DNA from 3 places in the Peribacillus sp. NPDC046944 genome. Region 1 is predicted to be linked to each of the others. Evidence: riboswitches for the same ligand, from Rfam matches in the RefSeq annotation. Region 1 holds a riboswitch; each other region holds the start of a gene.

The links. A riboswitch is a leader RNA that binds a small molecule or an ion and turns the genes downstream of it on or off. The one in region 1 is predicted to bind S-adenosylmethionine.
Region 2: linked by a shared signal. The riboswitch ahead of ACQKIC_RS12105 (bifunctional homocysteine S-methyltransferase/methylenetetrahydrofolate reductase) and the one ahead of ACQKIC_RS20625 (5-methyltetrahydropteroyltriglutamate--homocysteine S-methyltransferase) in region 1 are both predicted to bind S-adenosylmethionine.
Region 3: linked by a shared signal. The riboswitch ahead of ACQKIC_RS15785 (Na+/H+ antiporter NhaC family protein) and the one ahead of ACQKIC_RS20625 (5-methyltetrahydropteroyltriglutamate--homocysteine S-methyltransferase) in region 1 are both predicted to bind S-adenosylmethionine.

What each region holds. Positions count from the first base shown of each region.
Region 1 is NZ_JBNNML010000023.1:402-6,286, reverse strand. It holds gene ACQKIC_RS20645 (hypothetical protein) at 1-420, opposite strand, end outside; gene ACQKIC_RS20640 (SH3 domain-containing protein) at 601-1,338, opposite strand; gene ACQKIC_RS20635 (hypothetical protein) at 1,604-2,641, shown strand; gene ACQKIC_RS20630 (PTS transporter subunit IIC) at 2,925-3,962, opposite strand; SAM riboswitch class I at 4,179-4,278, shown strand; gene ACQKIC_RS20625 (5-methyltetrahydropteroyltriglutamate--homocysteine S-methyltransferase) at 4,363-5,466, shown strand; gene ACQKIC_RS20620 (hypothetical protein) at 5,503-5,885, opposite strand, start outside.
Region 2 is NZ_JBNNML010000005.1:343,673-349,557, reverse strand. It holds gene ligD (DNA ligase D) at 1-352, opposite strand, end outside; gene ACQKIC_RS12120 (Ku protein) at 489-1,331, shown strand; gene ACQKIC_RS12115 (phosphatase PAP2 family protein) at 1,421-2,095, shown strand; gene ACQKIC_RS12110 (MOSC domain-containing protein) at 2,581-3,222, shown strand; SAM riboswitch class I at 3,334-3,432, shown strand; gene ACQKIC_RS12105 (bifunctional homocysteine S-methyltransferase/methylenetetrahydrofolate reductase) at 3,539-5,386, shown strand; gene metH (methionine synthase) at 5,379-5,885, shown strand, end outside.
Region 3 is NZ_JBNNML010000008.1:158,181-164,065, forward strand. It holds gene ACQKIC_RS15760 (branched-chain amino acid ABC transporter permease) at 1-65, shown strand, start outside; gene ACQKIC_RS15765 (branched-chain amino acid ABC transporter permease) at 67-1,062, shown strand; gene ACQKIC_RS15770 (ABC transporter ATP-binding protein) at 1,065-1,829, shown strand; gene ACQKIC_RS15775 (ABC transporter ATP-binding protein) at 1,822-2,529, shown strand; gene ACQKIC_RS15780 (ABC transporter substrate-binding protein) at 2,557-3,750, shown strand; SAM riboswitch class I at 3,906-4,010, shown strand; gene ACQKIC_RS15785 (Na+/H+ antiporter NhaC family protein) at 4,211-5,503, shown strand; gene ACQKIC_RS15790 (alanine/glycine:cation symporter family protein) at 5,788-5,885, shown strand, end outside.

The sequences.
Region 1 (5,885 bases):
ACCCTCAACCAGCTCAAATGACTTAATCTGCCCGAACGGTACCTTTTTCACCATATCCCAAGCGTTAAAATCAATTTTGATCATCCGATTATGATATTCAAAGAAGGGTGGTCTATTAAACAGTTTATGGTTGATGAAATTAACATTAACCGGTTTCATCCCAACAAGCTGAAACAGAATCGTTCTTTTTTCGATTTGCACCGGCTTCAACGTGACGGTGAAGGCAACCTTTTTCTTCAACATCATTTTCTTCACCTCTGTAGTCCCGCGCAGCACGATATACTCTGGTGAAATATGCACATCAATGTCTTCTTCACCTGACTTCTTTTCTATTAAACTTGCCATCATCTTTGCCGTAATGGGGATGGAAACCCCCTCCGTTGTAGCCTTATTTATTATATCCTTGAATTTATCAAACATGGTTTCCCTCCCTTGCCCTATGCAAAAAACTCCGTTGAATCATCTTATTCAAGATTGGGTAATTGCGGAACGACCCATTACCTCCCCTTCACTCCCTCTTACCATATTATCTGCCCTGTTCTAACAGGTGACCACCTTTAAATAAAAAAACGCCACTCGGGATGAGCGGCAGTTAACGTCTTATTTTTTCTTCTTCAATTCGACTAGTTCACTGGTTTTTTCACCATTGACGAAGGCTTTGATCAGGCCCACATTTTTCGCGTAATATCTAGTAGAACCATCACTTTCCTTTACTTCCACAACCTTATTGAAGGTCCCTGCTGGTGTTTTGACGGTCTTACTCATCGATGTAACCTTAGCGATATACGTATTACTTCCATCCCAGCTTTCCCATTTAGCTCCGACCTTTAGCGGGTAACCTAAAGCGATAAAATACTCTGATTCGGGCCAGCCAATATAATAACCCTCACTCGTTTCTTTTTCAATATCCGTCCAGCTCTCCCCGGCTCCCTTTACGTTCCAGATTGTCCAAACCTTATTGTACTTTGCCCCTGTGCTAGAGTAGGTATATTTTTTTCCATTACTTTTATAGACATACACTTTGGACGTATCCATTTTATAACTCGCCACTTTTTTCTTGAACTTTAGAAATTCCGTGGATACATAGGCTTTTTTCTTATTATAACGGATTTCGGACCATCCTGATTTTGTTTTGGAATAGACCGTTACTTTGGTTCCTTTTTTCAACGAGCCCACTTTTTTCGCCTTATCGGAAGCCTTCTCCCTGACATTCAAGTTGCTTGCTGTCACAGTGGCACTTGATGTACTCGCCGCATCGGCTGTCGCGGTGAACGGAATTGCTAGGCTACTAATGAAAAGAATAGTCATCATTATTTTGAATAATTTGCTTACATTCATACTTTATTCTCCCCCTGGTCTCTTACCTAAATACCTAGATATAATATAGGTATTTTATCATAAATAATTGAAAAATAAGGTTTATAAGTAAAATAAAAGCAATGAATATCTATTTCTTTATCTATTTAATAAAGACAGATGAATGAATGACCCCTCAAACAAAATAATATAAATTCTGTATTCGTCTTACAAACCCCCCTACAGCATTCAAACTCTGGTAAAATGAATTCACGCTAAAATGTCAACCGATAGAATAGGAGATTACATGATAAAAAAAGGACTTTCACTAACCGTTAGCCTCCTCTGCTTATGCGTCCTTGCTTCATGTTCAAATGATGGGTACCAGGATGCTTTGGACAAGGGGATTGAATATCTAGGAAAACGGGATTACCATCAGGCAGCCATCCAATTCGAATTGGCCTTAAAGGAGAAAAAAGGGGATGAGGATGCCTCCGCTTATCTAGATCAGGCAAATCATATGGATACGGCAGTCACTGCATATGAAGAAAAAGAATTTGATACTTCCCTTGAATCTCTAAATGCCGTCATTACGAATAAAAGCACGTTGAACACGTTGCAGACCGAAGCTAAAAAACTAAAAGAGGAAATCCTTGCTGATCAGGAAACAACTTCTTCGTTTGAAGACACGATGAAGCTGGTGAGAGAACTTATCGCAAAAGAAAGTTACAGTTTAGCACAAAAGAAATTACAACTTTTAGAAAAAAGCTTCGAGTCGGATGAATTGCTATCAAGCTATCAATCTGAGTTGACTAAACTTACAGAACAAGTCGATCTTGCCCTGAAAGACCAGGAAGAAACGCAACCAGAAGAAAAGAAAGTAAAGAAAACTGAAGATAAGAAAACCGTAGAAAAAGCCGACGGTCAAAAAACTGCGTACCAACTATATCAAAATGGCCGTTATGGGTTTTCCATGTATTATCCCAAAGGCTTAAATATGGACACCCCGCCAACCAATGGTGATGGAGCCAGGTTCTATAATGAGGAATTTGAAATTACCGCCTTTGCTAGCCATACGAATGTAATCAACGATGAAGAAACGATTGAAATGTATTATGAAGATGATCTGAAAAGTATCACAGAAGAAATCGCCTATCAGCGACTTACAGACGATTGGTATGTCATTTCCTACGAAGAAAATGGGAACGTTATCTATAAGAAATACTACTTTAATGATCAGGTCGGCACTACCTTTATCATTACCTATCCCGCTAGCGAACAGGAAAAGTACGGTCCAATCACCTCTCATATCGCAGAGACCTTCACCCCATCCACCAACTCATAACGGGGTGAGAATGATGCCATGAACCGTCGAGATACGCTTCGGTTTATGGCTCTTTCTATTTTCTTCTTCAACCGATGCGATGTCCAGCTTGCCTCTATAAAGAAGGTAAGTGGAATCGTTTAGACGTGTATTTATCCTGAGTAAAGTGGATGAAATGAATCCTAGCCATCATCAGATACCGCAGATTCTAGATTTAAAAGTTGAAGTACCCTTGAATTAGCCTCCTCATCAAAAGAAGCAGCCAGAGCTAAACGCCTGACTGCTTCTTTTATTTGGTTTCCTTTTATTCAAAATGCAATGTGTAGTCGTCTGCTTTAATCCATTTTAATTTCTTCGAGAAAACGTAGATTAGCACAAGGTTCAACACAATCGGAAGAATGAAGAAAATGATGACCATGATGGATATGTTACTGAAAATCCATCCGCCTTCCGCCAGTTTCATGTAGTTCAAGGGACCGACCAATCCCGATAAACCAAATCCAGCACTATATGGGGTCCCTTGTATGTTTAACAAACCTGCCAACGCACCAAGAATAGCTGACGTGATTAACATGGGAAACGCAATTTTCGGTTTCATGAAGAAATTCCTCATTTGAATCTTAGGGGAACCCAACACATGGGCTAAAGCCGTCCCTAATGAATTCGCTTTGTAGCTTGCAATGGCTAAGCCAACACCAGCTGCCACGATGCCTAGGTTGGCCGCACCAGATCCTATCCCTGAGAGCATAATGACCGTCGCTACCCCAACCGTTGAAATGGGCGATAAGATAATAAGACAGAAGATAACGGAAATAATGGCTCCCATCAAAATGGGTTGCAAGGACGTCACGTTAGCGATGCCGACTCCTAATAGTCCCGTAGCGGATTTTACGTATGGCAGAATGAAGTATCCAATCATGCCTGGTACCAAGATACTTAAAGTCGGCATCAAGAGAATCGCATACGCCTTTAATTTGTCGCCAATTAATTGCAGGAACAATACGGTCAATGCCGCGGTAATTCCGGTATTGATGACAACGCCAATCCCATTAAGGGCAAATAAACCGTCAGCCGTTTTCTGGATGGCACCACTTCCGACCATGGCCGCTATCCCGATACTGGCCGTTTGAATGGATGGTAGCTTGAACGAAATCCCGACCATCACCCCAATCATGACAGGTAACAAACTCATCACGAAAACGGTGATATCGAATATATGCTGTAACACGGGAAAATGTGGAATCAATAGTTTAAGTATTTCCCCTAACAAAGCATTCGGAATTAATGAAACGACAATCCCTATGCTCATCCCCGTTAATAATTTATTAAAAAAATCTCTCATCTGAATAATCCCCTATCTCGCTGTAATGTACACAATTATAAGAAATATTCTGACAATAGTCAAAGGATTTTTTTAATACTTCACCGCGAAAGTGTATAAAAGTATTTAAACTAAGAGAAACTCACTTTCTAATAACGCTTATATTCTAAATTATCTGTTTTCTATTGACCTTTATTAATACTACCTGTATAGTCGTAATTAATTGAATAGTTCATTTTCTTATCCAGAGAGGTGGAGGGACTGGCCCTTTGATACCTCAGCAACAGACTTTACTGTACTGTGCTAATTCCAGAAGTGTTCAACTTGAAGATAAGAAGAGAATATAAGCATTGCTGATTATACCTCTTCTTTTTTTAAAGAAGAGGTTTTTATATTTTAATAAGGAAAGTAGGAATCTACCATGTCTATCACTTTAACGAAAGCTCCATTCAAAGCCGACCACGTAGGAAGTCTATTAAGACCAGAAAGTATACATCTGGCAAGAAAGCAACGGAAAGAAGGAATCATTACCGCAGAACAATTACGCGACGTTGAAACGAAGGAAATCAAGCGTATCGTCGATAAGCAAATAGAAATCGGTTTAGAGGCAGTGACTGATGGGGAATTCAGACGCACCTGGTGGCACTTTGACTTCTTGGAACATTTAAATGGAATCGAAGGGTATGTCACGGAAAAAGGCCTCACCTTTGATGGAATTGAAACAGAACGTTATAACGTTCGGAATACAGGAAAAATTTCTTTCAACCCAGATCACCCCTTTATTAAAGACTTTATTGAGTTTAATGAAATCGTGGACGGACGGGCTGTGGCGAAACAAACCATCCCTAGCCCCAATCAATTATTTGCGGTAGGGGTCCATAATGAAGAAATCTATCCTGACATCGAAGACTATGCAAAAGATATTATCAAAGCCTATCAAGATGCTTTACAAGCCTTTTACGATGCCGGTGTACGTTATTTACAATTAGATGATGTATACATAGCCAGGCTTTCCGCTCCGGACTTCCAGTTCAAAGAGGGGAATTATACAAGGGAACAATTAATCGATTTAGCATTGCGCGTGATTAATGGGACGTTGGAGGGAAAACCAGAGGATTTGGTTGTCACGACTCACCTTTGTCGTGGAAATTACCAATCGACTTGGGCTTTTGAAGGCAGCTATGCCCGTATCGCCCCAACTCTATTGGCCAAGGAAAATGTAGATGGATTTTTCTTGGAATACGATGATCATCGTTCAGGGGATTTTAAACCATTAGAACACATTCCAAATGACGGCGCACAAGTCGTTCTTGGTGTGGTTACTTCGAAGAATGGCGAACTTGAAGATAAAGAAACCGTTAAATCACGTATTAAAGAAGCGGGACAATTCGTGCCACATGAACACTTGTGCTTAAGCCCTCAATGCGGATTCGCTTCCACACATCTTGGCAACAAGCTAACGGAAGATCAGCAATGGGAAAAGTTAAAGTTCGTTGTGGATGTCGCCAAAGAAGTCTGGGGATAAGAACAAAAAGGGACGAGCCTATGCTCGTCCCTTTATTCAACAACATCGATCGTCCTCATCCTCTTTCTTCCCTACTACATCATCTGTCACCTTATCATCGAGCTGGTTCTTCAATGTCAATTCTGCCGCCTTTCCATCACTTGGCGACCCATCGGAAAAATACATCGGAAATAAGGAAAAGAACATAATATAGAAAGAGAAATATATGAATTGATACCAGAGGACCGATTTCTCCAAGATCCCCTGATAAACCAAACTATATATCAACAACATGCTAATTAGGTTAAAGAGGGCTCCCCCTAGATAAATCAAACTATTCGTGAACTTATTATCATATTTTAATCCCTTGAACTCACAATGCCCATTCCAAAAGTAGTATTTTCTCACTTCTATATTGCAAAAGGAGAAAATCTTATCTC
Region 2 (5,885 bases), on a different contig from region 1:
ACACTATGAATCGGCATGGGGAGAGGGTGGAAGCCTCGGATATCAATGTTTGGTTTCTCAAACGTCCACGCCACTGTATCTCGGAAAAGTCTGCCTTGGCTTCATTGGTTAGCCAAACTAGTTCTCCATCTAGTTGAAGGGGAAGTATACCTTCGAGGTTCAAGGTTTCTAGGAATTCACCGATTTCCGGAAAAAGAGGCAGCAACTCTTTTCCGTTCCGGCTCGTCAGCTTTGCCACTTTACTTTCTTCAATCGTTAAAATGGCCCGAAAGCCATCATATTTGACTTCATACATCCATTCCTTAGAACAAGGAGCTTCTGGATGATAGGTGGGCAACATTGGTTTTATCACATTTTTCCCTCCGTTCATTGCGTTTATTAGTATTTTCCCCATAAAATCTTAATTTTAAGATTGAGATATAATTTTTTTGAAAGAAATGGGAATGATAATAACAGTGAATCAATTAATCAACGATGAGGTGAGGAATTTGCATACAATATGGAAAGGCAGCATTTCTTTTGGTTTGGTGAATATCCCGATAAAGCTTCATGCGGCAACGGAAGATAAGGATATATCCTTACGAACTTTGCATAAGGAATGCCATTCACCGATAAAATATGAAAAGGTTTGTCCAGTTTGCCAGAAAGAAGTAGGCAAGGATGATATTGTTCGTGCGTTTGAGTATACAAAAGGAAAGTTTGTTGTCCTAGAAGACAATGAACTTGAGCAATTAAAAAAACAAAATGAAGATAAGGCAGTGGAAATCATTGATTTTGTTAAAATAGAGGAAATTGATCCAATCTATTTCAACCGAAGCTATTATATGTCTCCAAACGATGGCGGTACAAAAGCCTATTCTCTTTTGAGGGAAGCACTCTTGGAGTCAGGCAAGGTTGGTCTCGCTAAAATCATCATTCGTTCCAAAGAACAAATGGCTATCCTTCGGGTAGTGGATAACACATTGTTGATGGAAACCATTCATTACCCTGATGAGGTTCGTTCTGCAACCGACGTTCCTAATATTCCTGCTAATGATGCCATTGCAAAAAAAGAAATCGATACGGCCATATTATTAATTGATCAGTTGACATCGACGTTTGATCCGACTAAATACAAAGATGATTATCGAACAGCTTTGCTTGAATTGATTGAATCAAAGAAAACTGGCGAGAAAACCATTACAGCAAAATCTAAAGAACCCGTGGCCAATAATGTGACGGATTTAATGGCAGCTTTACAAGCGTCCATTGACAGGACGAAGCCGGAGAAAATGGTTGTAAAGAAAAAGACGACACGCAAAAGAGCGGAGCCTAAAAAGAAACAAGCGTAAAAAAAGCCTGAGCGAAATCTATCGCTTAGGCTTTTTTTGTTTTATCCTAGAGGTAGCGTGGTAAATGAGGGAAAAGGTGGTGTCCGAGAATGCATAACTTTTTTAGCATACATATTTCAAAAAAACTTCTTTATATTGCCATGATGGCTGGTTTAATCCTAGTTTATTTTTTCATTTTTATTGAAATTGTGGAAGAACTGAAGGAAGGGGAGTTAATCGAATTTGATAAAGTCCTTATCAATTTCATCCAAGTGCCCTTTAGTGAACAATTTATCAGCTTTGTGACTACGCTCACATTTTTTGGGTCGGTGACATGGATAGTCGTACTAATTGGTATATTTGCCTTGATTTTGGCCTTATACAGAAGAAAACAGCTTGCTTTATACTTAATAATCACTTCAGCAATGGGTGGGGTATTTAATTGGGGGCTAAAATATCTTTTTCAAAGGGAAAGACCCGATATCGCTCCATTATTATCCGTTTCCGGATATAGTTTTCCTAGTGGTCACTCTATGGCTTCGGTTATCGTTTACGGAAGCATTGCAGTTGTATGTTTACGAATCGTCAAAAGTAAATATATGAACGGCATTATATGGTTTTTGGCTTTTTTGGCTTCATTGGTCATTGGATGGAGCCGCATTTATCTAGGGGTGCATTACCCGAGCGATGTTGTGGCAGGTTTTGTTGCCGGAGCTGCTTGGCTAACGATATCGGCATGGCTGTTACGATACCTGGAATATAAGGGGCGAAAAAATAGAAGCTAAGGGGAAAATGAAGGCATAAGAAAATCACCAAAATTATCAAAAAAGTGGTGTACTGTGAGGAAAGTAATGATCGCACCTATAAATTTTCATTAAAAGAAGGTCGCCTGTTCAATTTGGTAGTTACTTGTTAGGTATAAATAATTAGTAAGGATCTACAGTTTTCCACCCTTTTTAAAAGGAGACAAAAAAATTCGCCCCCTAAAGAGCGACAATGAGGAAATTAATCGTGAATCAACATATAGGCGACGGATTGTCTTTTTCGACTATATATTGTGTTCATATTCTATCATAATTAATTTGGAAATAGCAACTAAATTACTAAAACAAAGGGATTATTTTTATATCATTCTCTTTTCACATCGAATTTTATACCTAGTAAAGAGGTTATTGCTTTTTTTTGGTATAATCAAATAATTGAATAGATTGAATATAAAGAATGTTTCTTTATTGCAATCTGGAAATTTAAAAGAAATGGAAGATGTCCAATGGAAAATCGTAAAATCATGTCTCTTCAAATTGGGATGCCAAAAGAGGAGGAGCTTTCGGGGGTAAAGATCAAAACGGCAATGGATAAGAAGGCCATCGACTATATCACCGTAACAAAATCAGGGATTGATAGGGATGGAGTGGGTAACAGAAAGTTCCATGGAGGGCCTGACCGTGCTCTATGTTTTTATCCCTTTGAGCATTATGATTTATGGAATCGAACATTCAATAAGCAGCTTTCCATCCCTGCATTTGGGGAGAATTTGACGATTGCTGGAATGACTGAACGTCAAACGTTTATAGGCGATATCTATCGCATTGGCGGGACCGTTATTCAGATTACACAGGGGCGTATTCCTTGCTCGACCATCTCCCACTTTAACAAAGAGCCAGAGTTTTTGAAATTGGTGATGGACACTAATCTAACTGGCTATTTTGCTAGGGTTATACAAGAAGGGGTAATTGGCCAACAAGATGATATCGTGTTATTGGATCGGCTTCAAGATAAGGTTACGGTACTTTATGCAACGGATGTCATCCTTCATAAGCGTGATGGGGAGGAGGGGGCAATGTCCTTGCTTTCCATTGAATCCTTGTCGGAAAAATGGGGAGCCTTGCTTTCTAAAAGGATGTATCGTTAAAAAGTCTGAAGAAAATGAAAAAATGATAAATATACTCTTGAAATTATCAGATGATTCATGTAAATTAAATATAAATAAATTTTGAAATGTTTAGAAAATTAAACTTAATAAATCTTATCGAGAGAGGTGAAGGGACTGGCCCGATGAAACCTCAGCAACCAGCCTAGGCAAAGGTGCTAAATCCAGCAAGCAGAGCTTGATAGATGAGGAGAATGTTTCGAAAAAAGCCTTCTTCTTTGAGAAGGTTTTTTTTCTTTACTCTCACACTCATAGAAACCGACAAAAACCATAGTGTTTTTAAGAGAGGGTGTACTAATTGGATTTTCGTAGTGAATTGAAGGAAAGAATGCTAGTTGGAGACGGCGCGATGGGTACGTTGTTGTACTCCTATGGAATCGATCAATGTTATGAGGAAATAAATTGCACCAATCCTGATAAAATTGAGTCTATACATAGGGCCTATTTAGAAGCGGGTGCAGATATTCTGCAAACCAATACATATGGTGCCAATTTCAATAAATTGAAACGGTATGGGCTGGAGGAAGAAGTCAGTCGGATCAATCGCCAAGGAGTCAGCCTTGCTAAACAAGTAGCGAAAGGGAAGGCTTATGTTTTTGGTACAATTGGGGCCCAGCGTAGTATACGTAAATCGGATTTAAGTATAGAAGAAATAAAACGGGGTTTTCGAGAACAATTATACAGTTTGCTCCTGGAAGATCCCGATGGAATTCTTCTTGAAACATTCTATGATTTTGAAGAGCTTGAAACGGTGCTTCAAATTGCTAAAAAGGAAACGGACCTGCCGATTATTGCAAATGTATCGATGCATGAACTTGGAAATCTTCAAAATGGATTTCATTTGAATGAAGCTTTTCAAAAGCTAGAGTACCTAGGTGCAGATGTCGTTGGGGTGAATTGCCGTCTGGGCCCCCATCATATGATAAGGGCACTGGAAGAAGTGAAATTGCCTATGCAGGCGTCGATTGCCATCTATCCTAATGCAAGTCTTCCAGATTATGTGGATGGGAGACTGGTCTATAAAGCGGAACCAGAATATTTCGGTTCAAGTGCACTCGAATTACGAAAACAAGGAGCAACCATTATAGGGGGTTGCTGTGGTACGACACCACTACATATACAAGCTGTGAACGAAATGATTGGCACTTTAGCGCCAGTCAAGGAAAAAATTACGAAAGCTCGACATATAGAAATTATTGAAGTGAATAACCAAAAACAAGAATTAGCTCTTCATGAAAAGGCAAAAACGGATAGAACGATCCTAGTTGAGCTTGATCCACCGAAAAAGTTAGGAATCGAAACGTTTATGGCAGGAGCTGAAGCCTTGAAAAAAGCTGGGGTGGATTCCATTACTTTAGCTGATAATTCACTTGCTTCACCAAGGATATCGAATTCGACCTTAGCCAATTTATTAAAGGCTGAATTAGGGGTGAATCCGATGGTCCATATTACGTGCAGGGACCGAAATCTTATTGGGTTACAATCCCATTTAATGGGATTGCATACGGTCGGGCTGGATGAAGTTTTAGTTATCACTGGGGATCCTTCTAAGATTGGTGATTTCCCGGGGGCAACGTCTGTCTATGATTTATCTTCATTCGATTTGATAAGTCTGGTTAAGCAATTCAATGAGGGCTACTCCTATTCCGGACAAAGTCTAGGGAAACGGGCTAATTTCAAGATTTCCGCAGCTTTTAATCCAAATGTGAAATATCTCGATAAGGCTGTTCAGAGAATGGAAAAGAAAATCGCTTGCGGTGCTCATTCGTTTTTGACACAGCCAGTTTATTCAGTAGAACAAATAGAAGAAGTCTATCAGGCGACAAAACATTTGGAAACACCGATTTTCATGGGGATAATGCCCCTTACCAGTACGAGGAATGCCGAATTCATCCATAATGAAATACCGGGGATTAAATTACCTGACAGTGTACGGAAAGCAATGGCCTCAGCGGGAGCTGATCCAGTAAAATCAAGGATTGAAGCTATAAATATAGCAAGGGAATTGGTAGACGCAGCCCAAGAGAGGTTCAAGGGAATTTACTTAATAACGCCTTTCTTACGCTATGAAATGACAGCGGAACTTACTACATATATTAAGAATCATGATCGTAAACAAACATCTGAGGTGGCAGGACATGAGTAAAAGGGAAATTAACGTGCAATTACAATCAAAGATTCTTCTTCTTGATGGAGCAATGGGCACCATGATTCAAGCTGAAGATTTAACGGCCGAGGATTTCGGTGGAGAACAATACGAAGGGTGTAATGAGTATTTATCGTTAACCCGTCCTGAAATCATTCAAACCATCCATGAAAAATATTTAGCGGCAGGTGCCGATATTATAGAGACTAATACCTTTGGTGCCACAAGCTTAGTGCTGGAAGAATATCAATTAAGCACGCTTGCATATGAACTTAATAAAGTATCGGCAGAGCTTGCCGTAAAAGCATGTGAAAAATATTCAAGTGATAATTGGCCCAGGTATGTAGCGGGTTCCATGGGACCAACGACAAAAACTTTATCTGTTACAGGTGGAACGACTTTCGATATATTGACCGATTCATATGAGGAACAGGCACTTGGCCTTATAGACGGTGGGGTAGACTTATTACTCGTGGAAACCTGTCAAGATATGCTCAAT
Region 3 (5,885 bases), on a different contig from region 1:
TCTTCCTTTTAGTAGTCATCTTAACGGTCAAACCGACGGGTCTTTTCGCAAAGGGGGAGAGGTAGTTTGAATATCTTATCAAAACGAAATGTCATCTTAATTTTGATCATCCTGGCCTTTTTATTTCCAATCATCGCGCAGAATGACTATTACGTTCATATGTTAACGTTGTCTTTCATCTGGGCAATCGCGGTATATGGAATTAATCTGTTAGCGGGCTATACGGGCTATCTTTCGCTTGCCCATGCTGGATACTTTGCCATTGGGGCGTACTCATTGGGGTTATTGACGGTAAAAGCGGGAATGAACTTTTGGTTGGCACTGGTCTTGTCTTGCCTAATTTCAGGGGCGATTGGTTTTTTGGTCGGCTTAATAGCATTGAGAACAAAAGAACACTTTTTCGCAATTTATACTTTATGCGTCGGATATATCATCTACCTGGTCATCGATAAATGGGAAGGTCTTACAGAAGGAGTTAGAGGCTTGATTGGGATTCCGGCCCCTGGAAATATCGGACCCATCACTTTCGAGACGGCCGCTTCACAATATTATTTGGTGCTCATTTTCCTACTTGGCGTCATTTTGGTCATGTATCGTATTGTTCATTCGTTGACAGGGAGAACCTATATGGCCATCAGGAATAGTGAGGAACTTGCCCAAACGATAGGCATATCCACGATGAAGAATAAGTTGACCGCATTTGTTCTTTCTACATTTTTTGCAGGCTTGGCAGGTGCCTTATATGCTTCATTCGTGCGGTTTATCGGACCGGATATCGGGTCTACGGCCATAATGTTCGACTTGTTGATGTATCTACTGGTCGGCGGAATAGGAACTCTATCGGGACCTTTGGTTGGAACTTTGCTTCTCGTCATACTATCCCAGAATCTACAATTTCTCCAAGAGTATCGAATGTTGATCTTTGGACCTTTACTTACGTTGATCATCATTTTCTATCCACGCGGTATTTCGGGTGCATTCTTTGATTGGAAAATTAAACGAAGAGATAAGAAACAACTGATTATGAGTAAGGACGTTCCGGTTAATGCGGAGGAGGGATGAAGATGTTTATCGAAACGAAGAATTTAACAAAGAGTTTCGGGGGATTGGCAGCTGTAAAAAATGTGGATTTCACCATTGAAAAAGGAAAGATCAATGCGATTATCGGGCCTAATGGAGCCGGGAAGTCTACGTTTTTCAACTTGATCAGCGGCTTCCATCGTCCAAGTTCTGGAGCAGTCCTCTTCAAAGGGAAAGACATCACGAAGCTTCCTGCCAATGAAATAGCGGGACTTGGCATAGCAAGAACATTCCAAACGACTAGTCTTTTTGAACAATCCACCATCTTGGATAACGTGATTGTCGGACATAGGCTTCGCACTAAATCGAATTTGGTAGATGCTATCCTAAGGACGAAGAGGTTAAAACGGGAGGAAAAGACCTGTCGTGATAAAGCGATGGAAGTTTTGAGAATTGTCGGCTTAATGGATGCGGCAAATAAGATGGTCTCGAGTATTTCTCAAGAGGAAAAGAAGAGGACGGCGATTGCCCTTGCCCTTGCGACGGATCCGGAAATCATCTTTCTTGATGAACCGGCTGCCGGCATAAACCCTGATGAAACAGAAGGGCTTACAGAACTGATCAAGGAGTTAAATCAGTCAGGCTTCACGATTTGCTTGATCGAGCACAAGATGCATATGATCATGAACTTAGCTGACCATATCATGGTCCTGAATTACGGGGAAAAAATTGCTGAGGGCACTCCAAAAGAAATCAGGGGGAATGAGGCGGTTATTAAAGCCTATTTAGGAGGTAGTGCTAGTGCTTAAGTTAACTGATGTTACTGTATGTTATGGGAGCTTCACTGCGATTAAGCAAGTGAATATTGAAGTGGAAAAGGGAGAAATTGTCGTTCTATTGGGGGCGAATGGAGCAGGTAAAAGCACGACATTCCGTTCTATCAGCGGCATAAGCAAGCTGGCTCAGGGTGAAATTCATTTTGAGGAACTGGCTATCGGAGGTAGGGCTCCGGATAAGAATGTCCAAGCTGGAATCGTGCAATGTGCAGAAGGGCGGAAACTGTTTCCTCAGATGACTGTCCAGGAAAACTTGAAGATGGGAGCTTACGTACATCGAAAAAAAAAGATGGAAATCAAGTCCTCGTTGGAAAATGTCTATCATTTATTTCCTATTTTAAAAGAAAAACTCCATGATGAAGCCGGAAGCCTGAGTGGTGGACAACAACAGATGCTGGCCATTGGCAGGGCTTTGATGTCTAAACCGAAGCTTTTGATGCTAGATGAACCTTCTGTGGGCCTCGCTCCTTTGATTGTTGAACAGATGTTCCAAGTCATCGAAGAAATAAACCGGGAAGGAATAACCGTTCTACTAGCCGAACAGAATGCGAATGCTGCTCTTAGCATTGCAGATAAAGGATATGTTTTTGAAAATGGGGAAATTGTCGTTGAAGGGACCGCAAAAGAATTATTGTCTAACGATGAAGTACGGAAAGCCTATATCGGAGCATAAGAGTTTAAAAATGAATGGGGGATTTTTATGAAAAAGTTGAGTGTATTCTTTGTAATGCTATTACTCGTCCTAACGGCACTAGTGGGGTGTAACAAGGGAGACAGCCCTGCATCAAGTGGGGGAGGAAAGGCCAGTAAAGGGAAGAATGTTGTCAATATCGGTTTTAGCGGCCCTTTGAGTGGAGCAGCAGCCTTATATGGAAAACGAACGTTAAATGGTATGGAGATGGCTGTAAATGAAATAAACGATGCCGGTGGATTCGAAGTGGAAGGGGAAAAATATACGCTCAACCTGGTTTCGTTGGATGATAAGTACTTACCGAATGAAACGGGTTCAAATGCTAAACGTTTAATCCAGGAATATAAAACTCCGATTATTTTCACTCCTCATAGCGGAGGGATACTCGCCCTACAGGTTTTTAACGAAAAAGAGAATTTCATCATCGGTGCCTATTCGAGTGAACCAGCTATCACGGAAAGCGGAAATTCATTAACAGTGAGGATCCCGCCAAATTATGAAGGGTATATTGAACCGTTTTCTACGTATGCAATGGAAAACTTCGGCAAAAAGATTGCGGCATTGCCACCATCTTCCCAGTACGGGAAAGACTGGGCGGAAAACCTACTTCCTCATTGGGAAAAACAAGGTGGTAAAGTCGTCTATAATGCCTCAATTGATTTTTCTAAAGAAACGGATTTCTTCACGACTGTTACAAATGCTCTAAAAGAAAAGCCTGATGTCCTTTTCATCGGTGGGGCGTCAGAGCCTACGGCCAAGGTTGCAAAACAAGCAAGAGAACTAGGTTTTAAAGGCGGTTTCATTATTATGGACCAGGCGAAACTGGATCAAATGAAGCCTATTGCCGGTTCATACGAAACATTGGAAGGTTCGATAGGTGTTCTTCCGCTTATCAACTCCAATGAAGAAGCAGCACCGGCATTCATTGATAAATATAAAAAAATTTATAAGGAAGATGCTAGTTCTGAAGTGGGGTTGAATTACATTGCTATGTATGCCTTTGTGGAGGCAATGAAAGCGGCAGGAACAGTCGATGATGTGAAAGCCATCCGTGAACATATGCAGGATGGGCTGACAAATACGGCACCTGAACAGAAAATTTATAATATACCTTCGATTGACGAAAATGGTGGATTCGCAGCAAAAGTCGTTGTAGGAGCGGTAGAAGATGGGAAAGTAGTACCCATCAGTGTAGAAGAGTGAAGTGTCATGTGCTTTCACACTAGCTACCTTTACGCCCCGAAGACTAAAAACTAATGCATTCAATAAGTTTATAAAAATCTTTAATACTTTACCTTGCGAAAACTCTTAAAATGCTGTACTCTTATATTTGCTTTGAAAAAATGAATATTTCTTACTTCTTATCAAGAGAGACTGAGGGACTGGCCCGAAGATGTCTCGGCAGCAGACTTATTTAGAGTGCTGTGCCAAATCCAGCAGGCGATCGACCTGAAAGATAAGAGGAGTGTTTATAGATTAAAAGACCTCTTCTTGTAATAAAACGGAAGAGGTCTTTTTGTACTCATAGGATAGGAATCTGTTCTTGATGGTATGTTACTGATTTTATAATCAAGCCCATATTAAAATGAAGGGATGCCGGAAAATTTAGAGAGTCCAAAAAGAGTATCCATTACCATGCAAAAATAATAAAGAGGTGTACATCATGAGTTTAGACAATAAAGGGAATCCATGGGCTTTAACGCCGTTTATCGTTTTTTTGATATTATTTATAGGTTCAGGTGTTATTACAAAAGATTTTTACACATTTCCAGTGATTGTTGCCATTGCCATTGCATCTGCTGCGGCACTGGCAATGAATCGAAAGGAATCATTCAATCACAAAGTAGAAATCTTTTGTAAAGGTGCCGGGGATTCAAATATTATGTTGATGGTTGTCATATTCCTATTGGCTGGGGCTTTTTCGGAAGTGGCAAATGGGATGGGAGCCGTAGCGTCTACGGTGAATCTAGCACTTTCGATCGTTCCGCAAAATCTATTAATGGTGGGGTTATTTATTATCGCCTGTTTTATCTCATTATCTATGGGGACAAGTATGGGAACGATAGTAGCTTTAGCACCAATTGGAGTAGGAATTAGTGGACAAACCGATATTTCAGTTGCCCTTTCCATGGCTGCGGTCATTGGTGGCGCCATGTTCGGTGATAATCTTTCTTTCATTTCGGATACGACTATAGCAGCTGTACGTATACAGGGAACGAAAATGAAAGACAAATTCAAAGTGAACTTTTTTATTGTTTTACCTGCTGCGATAATTACATGTGTTATCCTTGGTTTTCTGACAATGGGTGAACAAGCTACAATCTCTGGAGAAGCCTACAGTTGGGTCAAAATTCTACCTTACCTTTGTGTTCTAGTGGCAGCATTAGCGGGAATCAATGTATTCTTGGTTCTCTCTATCGGCATTGTCTTTGCTGGAATCATCGGTTTAGCGGATGGTAGTTATCATGCAATGGAGGTTATTCAAAAAGCAGGAGATGGAATGGCTGGGATGTATGAAATCTCCTTCTTAGCAATCTTGATTGCAGGCATGGTTTCGGTTATCAAACATAACGGTGGCATCGATTATCTACTGAACCTCGTGACGAGAAAGAGCAAATCAAAAAAAAGTGCAGAGTTCAGCATCGCGGGATTGGTTGCTTTAACGAATCTTTCAACGGCAAATAATACCATATCCATCATCATTGCTGGTCCACTCGCAAAAAACATTGCCGAAAAGTATGAAATTGATCCCCGGAAATCTGCCAGCTTGCTCGATGTTTTCGCTTGTAGTATTCAAGGATTATTGCCATACGGGGCACAACTACTTTTAGCTGCCGGTGTTGCACACATCTCTCCTATCAGTATCCTACCCTATTCTTTCTATCCAGTCTTGATCGGGATTTCAGGAATCATAGCCATTTTAATAGGTTTTCCCCGGTTCTCTAAGAAGAAATAAAAATAGTATGGTTGGAAGAGTATCGATGAATCATGAATGTTGCCCTGGAGCATTGTCTCCAGGGCTTTTTTAGGGTAAGGTAAGTGACTTCGAATGGAAAGTGTAGACGAAATCTTTAATTCTTTAATATTCCAAAAAACTAATAACCTCCTTCAATAATATTAAAATAGTATAATTACATACAATATACGGAGTCATTTTTATTCTTAAGTGTTTACTATTTTGTAAAAGCGGGAACTCTAAAGGTATTGTATTGAAATAATTAGAGGTGGGTTCGTTTAAAAATGGAGATAGTAGAAAAGTTTATTACTGAAACAAATGATTTATTATGGTCATCTATACTGATTATATTATTAATTGGAATGGGCATTTATTTTTCTTT